DNA from 2 places in the Pseudescherichia vulneris genome. Region 1 is predicted to be linked to the other one. Evidence: predicted binding sites of a transcription regulator. Region 1 holds the regulator's gene; the other holds the start of a gene.
What was found. The regulator PurR, encoded in region 1, represses purine synthesis genes. The targets are predictions, from matches to a motif close to CANGCAAACGTTTGCNTG.
Positions count from the first base shown of each region.

Region 2: a site for PurR is predicted at 2,710-2,727, ahead of purL (phosphoribosylformylglycinamidine synthase). Genes of this name have one in related genera too.

Region 1 is NZ_LR607338.1:473,750-477,671, forward strand. Features, by position in the region: gene FN633_RS01850 (MFS transporter) at 1-138, opposite strand, end outside; gene cydH (cytochrome bd-I oxidase subunit CydH) at 320-409, opposite strand; gene purR (HTH-type transcriptional repressor PurR) at 707-1,732, shown strand; gene punR (DNA-binding transcriptional activator PunR) at 1,763-2,674, opposite strand; gene punC (purine nucleoside transporter PunC) at 2,810-3,922, shown strand, end outside.
Region 2 is NZ_LR607338.1:3,574,863-3,578,784, reverse strand. Features, by position in the region: gene purL (phosphoribosylformylglycinamidine synthase) at 1-2,624, opposite strand, end outside; gene mltF (membrane-bound lytic murein transglycosylase MltF) at 2,891-3,922, shown strand, end outside.

The DNA of each region.
Region 1 (3,922 bases):
GATGAGCATTCCCGCTGCCGGTATAGAGACATCTACCCCACGAGCGATCGTCGGCAGCAGGCCCATCGGGGAGAACTCGGTGGTACCGATGCCAAATGCCCCTATCGCCAGGGCCAGCAGGGGAAAGTTGATTTTCATATTTTGACTCCAGAATTGCCGTGTCGACAGGCGACACCGTCACAGAAGCCAAAAGCATGACATTTATCACAAAAAAACAGAAGTTATCAAACTAACAAAAGTTTATTGCCATTTTGCTAACAATTAGCAGGGGAGTAGCGGAGATAACAAGCAGAGGGAGAGGACTCTCCCTCATACTGAATCAATTTAACGCAGCGGTCAGCGCACCGGCAACAATCAGGCCCAGCACAACAACGGTGGTCATCAGGGAAAACTTCAGATCTGCACTCATCAATTTCTCTCCATTCTTATTACCCCACAAAAAGTGAGCTTGCGCATTTTTACACATTTATGGGCAAAAATCTTCTTTGATTTGGGGTGATATGCGTTTTAACGCTTCCCCTTTTCATCAAGATAAGACAAAATTCCACGCTAAATTTATTCGCGTACCGGCCATAGACCCCTCCTGACGTTCCGTGTCGTTTTCCCGGCGAATCGCATCCCCAAAAGTTGCGTGCAGGCTGAGTAGAGGCAAACGTTTACCTACACTATTTTCAGGAGCTTACGTCGTGGTTTGGAGTGACATTGAATGGCAACTATAAAAGACGTAGCGAAACGAGCAAACGTTTCCACCACAACCGTATCACATGTTATTAACAAAACTCGCTTTGTGGCAGAAGAGACGCGTAACGCGGTATGGGCAGCCATTAAAGAGCTGCACTATTCACCCAGCGCCGTGGCCCGCAGCCTGAAGGTTAACCATACCAAATCGATCGGCCTGCTGGCGACCAGCAGCGAAGCGCCCTACTTTGCCGAGATTATCGAGGCGGTAGAGAAGAACTGCTTCCAAAAAGGCTACACCCTGATCCTGGGTAATGCCTGGAACAACCTGGAGAAGCAGGGTGCCTATCTGTCGATGATGGCGCAGAAGCGCGTCGATGGCCTGCTGGTGATGTGTTCCGAGTACCCCGCCCCGCTGCTGAGCATGCTGGAGGAGTATCGCCATATCCCCATGGTCGTGATGGACTGGGGTGAGGCAAAAGCAGACTTTACTGACTCGGTGATCGATAACGCCTTTGAAGGCGGGTATATGGCTGGTCGCTATTTGGTCGAGCGCGGCCATCGTGAGATTGGCGTGATCCCTGGCCCGCTTGAGCGCAATACCGGCGCGGGTCGTCTGGCTGGTTTTATGAAAGCCATGGAAGAGGCGCTGATCAGCGTGCCGGAGAACTGGATTGTACAGGGCGACTTTGAACCTGAATCCGGCTACCGCGCGATGCAGCAGATCCTCTCCCAATCGCACCGCCCTACTGCCGTATTCTGCGGCGGCGATGTGATGGCGATGGGCGCGCTCTGCGCCGTTGACGAGATGGGGCTGCGCGTGCCACAGGATGTCTCGCTAATCGGCTATGATAACGTGCGTAACGCCCGGTTCTTCACCCCTGCACTGACTACCATCCACCAGCCCAAAGACTCGCTGGGGGAAACCGCCTTTAATATGCTGATGGATCGCATCGTGAATAAGCGTGAAGAGTCCCAGTCGATTGAGGTTCATCCTCGACTGATCGAGCGCCGCTCGGTCGCTGACGGTCCCTTCCGCGACTATCGCCGTTAAGATCGCACCGCTAAAAACCTCGGGAGCCGGTTACTCAGGCTCCCGCAGCCACTCCCGATTAAGCGTTTCGCTATCGCCTAAATAGTCCAGCAGCCAGCCCAGCGCGGGGGAATTATCGTTTTGCTGCCAGGTCAGGCAGCAAGCAGCATCCGGAAACGACTCTTCCAGCTGGAGCTCCACCCACTCGCCGCGATCGAGCCACGGCCGCGCAAAATGGCCTGGCACCATACCGATGCACAGTCCGGCGCTCAGGCATTCTGCTGAAGAGGTCCAGTCCGGCACCACCATTCGCCGCTGGTTGTCCAGCAGCCAGGTGATCCTTTTAGGCAGCAGACGGGAGGTATCTTCCCACACCAGCGATGGCCAGCCGCGCAGAAGATCGTCACTCAGCGGGCCACGCCTGCCCGCCAGCGGGTGATGAGCGGCCACCACGCAGCGCCAGTTGAGCATTCCCATATCGCGAAAGGCAAAGCGCCCGCCCACCGGTATGGCCTGGGTCGCCCCGATGGCCAGCTCCACGCGCCCATCGGCCAGCGCATCCCAGACGCCATTAAATACCTCTTTCGACACCAGCAGCTCCACGTCTGAAAAGTGCCGGTAGAAGTCGACGATCATTTGCCGGGTGCGCTCGGGACGCACAATATTATCTACCGCAATAGCGAGCTGACCGCGCCAGCCGTTGGCTATCTGCTGGCACTGCTGCCGGGTGACCTGCATTTTTTTGATGACAGACCGCCCCTCCTGCAAAAACCAGCTGCCTGCGGGGGTCAATACGACATCCCGATGACGTCGTTCGAACAACGGCACGGCAAGCCACTCCTCCAGCTGACGAACCGTGTAGCTGATAGCAGAGGGAACCCGGTGCAGCTCATGGGCGGCGGCGCTAAAGCTGCCGGTACGGGCAACGGTATCTACCACTTCAAGGGAGTAATCTGACCACATATTCTGCCTGCAAAAAATTTGAATGCACCACGCAAATATTACCGTTTCACAAGCGGGAATGCACTGCCTACACTTTGCCGCTTTGTGATCTGTGCTGTTCACCTGTCGTGTAAAAGATAATAAGAAGGAGTGATGATGTTACCTGGTAAAGGATTTTTAGTCTGGCTAGCGGGATTAAGCGTGCTGGGCTTTCTGGCAACGGATATGTATCTGCCAGCGTTTACCGCTATTCAGCAGGATCTCAACACCCCTGCATCGGCCGTAAGCGCCAGCCTGAGCCTGTTTCTGGCCGGTTTCGCCCTTGCCCAGCTGGTATGGGGCCCACTCTCCGATCGCTTTGGCCGCAGGCCGATACTGCTCTGTGGGCTAGGATTGTTTGCTTTCGGCTGCATCGGCATGCTGTGGGTTCGCGACGGCACCACGCTGCTGGTGCTGCGTTTTGTTCAGGCCGTAGGAGTCTGTGCCGCGGCGGTCAGCTGGCAGACGCTGGTAACGGACTATTATCCGGCTCAGCGGGTCAACCGTATTTTTGCCACCATCATGCCGCTAGTAGGATTGTCACCCGCCCTCGCGCCGCTGCTGGGGAGCTGGATCCTTGCTCACTCCCACTGGCAGACAATCTTCATGGTGCTGTTTGTCATCACGCTGCTGCTGATGCTGCCTGCCCTGCGCCTTAAAAAACCGGTGAAAAAGCGCCATTCGCAGACGACGCCCGTTACCTTTGGGCTGCTGTTACGCTCCCGCTTTTACTGTGGAAACGTCACCATCTACGCCGCCTGCTCGGCCAGCTTTTTCGCCTGGCTTACCGGCTCACCGTTTATCCTCAACGCGCTGGGCTATGGTCCTACGGCGATTGGGTTGAGCTACGTCCCGCAGACCATCGCCTTTCTGCTGGGCGGCTACGGCTGTCGCGCCGCGCTGCAACGCTGGCAGGGGCCACGTATGCTGCCCTGGCTGCTGGCGCTCTATGCGCTGAGCGTGGTTGCCGTCTGGCTGGTCTCATTTATCCCGCAGGTTTCATTAACGCTGCTGCTGGCTCCGTTCTGCGTCATGGCGATGGCTAACGGTGCGATCTATCCGATTGTTGTGGCCCAGGCGCTAAGCCCGTTTCCACAGGGTGCAGGACGCGCGGCGGCGCTGCAAAACACCCTCCAGCTGGGCCTCTGCTTTTTCGCCAGCCTGCTGGTTTCAACGCTTATCGCAACACCGCTGCTCGCCACGACCAGCGTGATGCTGTTGACCGTGCTG
Region 2 (3,922 bases), 3.1 Mb from region 1:
GCCACCAGCGCCTGCATGGCGTCGTAGAAGCCCTTCAGCTGATGCACGTCGCGCACGTCGGCCGGTTTGTCACCCAGCTGACGGTAAACCTGCGCCAGCGCCGTCGCGCCCAGCGCGTTGTGGCCTTTGCCAAGGTCAATCAGCAGCAGGGCGTTATCGTCGGTAGAGAGCTGCGGCGTCACGGTGTGGCGCACGTCCTCAACGCGGGCAAACGCGGTGATCACCAGCGACAGCGGCGAGGTCATCTCGCGCTGCTCGCTTCCTTCCTGCCAGCGGGTTTTCATCGACATCGAGTCTTTACCCACCGGGATGGTCAGGCCGAGGGCCGGACACAGCTCCTCACCCACCGCCTTCACCGCCTCATAGAGGCCAGCATCTTCACCTGGGTGACCAGCTGCGGCCATCCAGTTTGCAGAGAGCTTGATGCGTTTGATATCGCCAATCTGCGTGGCGGCCACGTTGGTCAGCGCTTCACCGACCGCCAGACGGGCGGAGGCGGCAAAGTCCAGCAGCGCCACCGGAGAGCGTTCCCCGATGGACATCGCTTCACCGTAGTAGCTGTCGAGGCTGGCAGTAGTCACCGCGCAGTTGGCAACCGGGATCTGCCACGGGCCAACCATCTGATCCCGGGCGACCATGCCGGTGACCGTACGGTCGCCGATGGTCACCAGGAAGGTTTTTTCCGCCACCGCAGGCAGGTGCAGCACGCGGTTAACCGCGTCGGCCACGGTAATGTCCTGCGGGTCGAAGGCATCCCCGGCGGCTTTCAGCGACTCAACGTTGCGGGTCATCTTCGGCGTTTTACCGAGCAGGACGTCCAGCGGCAGATCGATAGGCTGATTGTCGAAGTGGCTATCGGCCAGGCTCAGGTGACGCTCTTCGGTCGCTTCGCCGATCACCGCATACGGGGCGCGTTCGCGGCGGCACAGGGCGTCGAACAGTTCCATCTGGTCGGCGGCCACCGCCATCACATAGCGTTCTTGCGATTCGTTACACCAGATCTCCAGCGGGCTCATGCCTGGCTCGTCGCTCAGGATGCTGCGCAGGTCGAAACGTCCGCCGCGACCGCCGTCGCTCACCAGCTCCGGCATGGCGTTAGAGAGACCGCCCGCGCCAACGTCGTGGATAAACAGGATTGGGTTTGCATCGCCCAGCTGCCAGCAGCGGTCGATCACCTCCTGGCAACGACGCTCCATCTCCGGGTTGTCACGCTGCACAGAGGCAAAGTCGAGGTCGGCATCGGACTGACCGGATGCCATGGACGAAGCCGCCCCGCCGCCAAGACCGATATTCATCGCCGGGCCGCCGAGCACCACCAGCTTCGCGCCTACGGTGATCTCGCCCTTCTGCACGTGGTCGGCACGAATGTTACCGATACCGCCCGCCAGCATGATCGGCTTATGGTAGCCGCGCAGCTCTTCGCCGTTGTGGCTGTTGACCTTCTCTTCGTAGGTACGGAAGTAGCCGGTCAGCGCCGGACGGCCAAACTCATTGTTGAACGCTGCGCCGCCCAGCGGGCCGTCGGTCATAATATCCAGCGCGGTCACGATACGTTCCGGCTTGCCGAAATCCTCTTCCCACGGCTGTTCAAAACCTGGAATACGCAGGTTAGAGACGGAGAAGCCTACCAGGCCGGCTTTTGGCTTCGCGCCGCGTCCGGTTGCGCCTTCGTCACGGATCTCACCGCCGGAGCCGGTTGCCGCACCCGGCCATGGCGAGATCGCCGTCGGGTGGTTGTGGGTCTCGACCTTCATCAGGATATGGGTAGGCTCCTGATGGAAATCGTAGCGGCCAGCTTCGCTATCGGCGAAGAAGCGCCCGACCTCTGAGCCTTCCATCACCGCCGCGTTGTCTTTATAGGCAGACAGCACGTGATCCGGGGTTTTCTCAAAGGTGTTTTTGATCATTTTAAACAGCGATTTCGGCTGCTGCTCGCCGTCGATCACCCAGTCGGCGTTGAAGATTTTATGCCGGCAGTGCTCGGAGTTCGCCTGAGCAAACATGTAAAGCTCGATATCGTTCGGGTTGCGCCCAAGGGTAGTGAAGGCATCGAACAGGTAATCAATTTCGTCTTCCGCCAGCGCGAGACCCAGACGCTGGTTAGCCTCCGCCAGCGCTGCACGTCCCTGCTCCAGCATGTCCACGCTCTCTACCGGCGCGGGCTGATGGTGGGCAAAGAGTTTCTCCGCGTCTTCCAGCGCATCAAAGGTCGTCTCCATCATGCGATCATAGAGCTCGGCGGCCACCGCCTGCCACTGTGTTGCGCTCAGGGTCGAGGTTTCAACGTACCAGGCAACGCCGCGCTCAAGGCGGGCGATCTGCGTCAGGCCGCAGTTATGAGCGATATCCGTTGCTTTAGAAGACCAGGGAGAGATGGTCCCCGGACGCGGCGTCACCAGCAGCAGCTTGCCGGTAGGCGCGTGGCTGCTTAGACGCGGGCCGTAGGTCAGCAGGCGGCCGAGCTGGGCGTGTTCATCGGCATTTAGAGGAGCGTTGAGGTCAGCGAAATGGACATACTCAGCGTAAATGTTGCTTACCGGGAGGGCGGCTGCCTGAAAGCGTGCCAGCAGTTTGTTGATACGGAATGCAGACAGTGCAGGCGAACCACGCAGAATTTCCATCATAAGTCTCTCGTCTTTAGCGCGTCGATGACGCTGTAAGAATGCGCCAGGGGGAAAACGGGCGTCATTATAAAGAATCCTGCTCGTCGACGAAACCGTTTGCGTGGAAATAAAATTGCCCGTAATTTTTAACAATAGATGTTACCTAATTCTCTAATAAGTTGCTAAGTGCCGCAATCTTAAGCAAAATGCCGCTCACTTCCGGATAAATGCTTTTCTATAATAATGACGACGGACTGAGGCGTCAGGCGACGCAGAGAATTAACTCCTTGAGAAAATTAAAGTTTAATTATCTGCTTATCGGCATTGTCACCCTGCTGCTGGCAGCGGCCCTGTGGCCCTCAATCCCCTGGTCTGGCAAAGCCGAAAACCGCATCGCTGCTATCCAGGCGCGCGGCGAGCTGCGCGTCAGCACCCTGGTCTCTCCGCTTACCTGGAACGCCACCAGCGATAAACCCACCGGCCTCGATTATGAGCTGGCCGAGCAGTTCGCCAGCTATCTCGGGGTGAAGCTGCGCATCACCGTGCGGCAAAACATCAACCAGCTGTTTGACGATCTCGATAACGATAATGCCGATATGCTGGCGGCCGGACTGGTCTATAACAACGAGCGCATCAAGCACTATCAGAGCGGGCCGGTCTACTATTCCGTCTCCCAGCAGCTGGTCTATCGCGTAGGCAGCCTGCGTCCGCGCACGTTAGCGACGGTGACCGATGCGCAGCTGACCGTCGCGCCAGGGCACGTTGTTATTAGCGATCTGCAGGCGCTGAAGGAGAAGAAGTACCCGGATCTGAGCTGGAAGGTGGACGAGAAGCTAGGCACTAACGATCTGCTGTTGCAGGTTGCTCAGGGGAAGCTGGCCTATACCATTGCCGACTCCGTAGCTATTAGCCTGTTCCAGCGCGTGCATCCCGAGCTGGCGGTGGCGCTGGATATTACCGACGAGCAGCCGGTAGCGTGGTTTAGCCAAAAAGATAGCGATAACGCCCTCTCCGCCGCCATGCTGGACTTCTTCAACGTGATTAACGAGGACGGCACTCTGGCGCGCCTTGAGGAGAAGTACCTCGGCCACGGCAAAGGGTTCGACTATGTTGATACCCGCGCCTTCCTGCGCGCCATCGACAGCGTCTTGCCCGACCTGCGTCCGCTGTTTGAAAAGTACGCCCAGAAGATGGACTGGCGTCTGCTGGCGGCTATCTCTTATCAGGAGTCCCACTGGGACACCCAGGCCACCTCCCCTACCGGCGTGCGTGGCCTGATGATGCTGACCAAAAATACCGCCCAGAGCCTGGGCCTGACC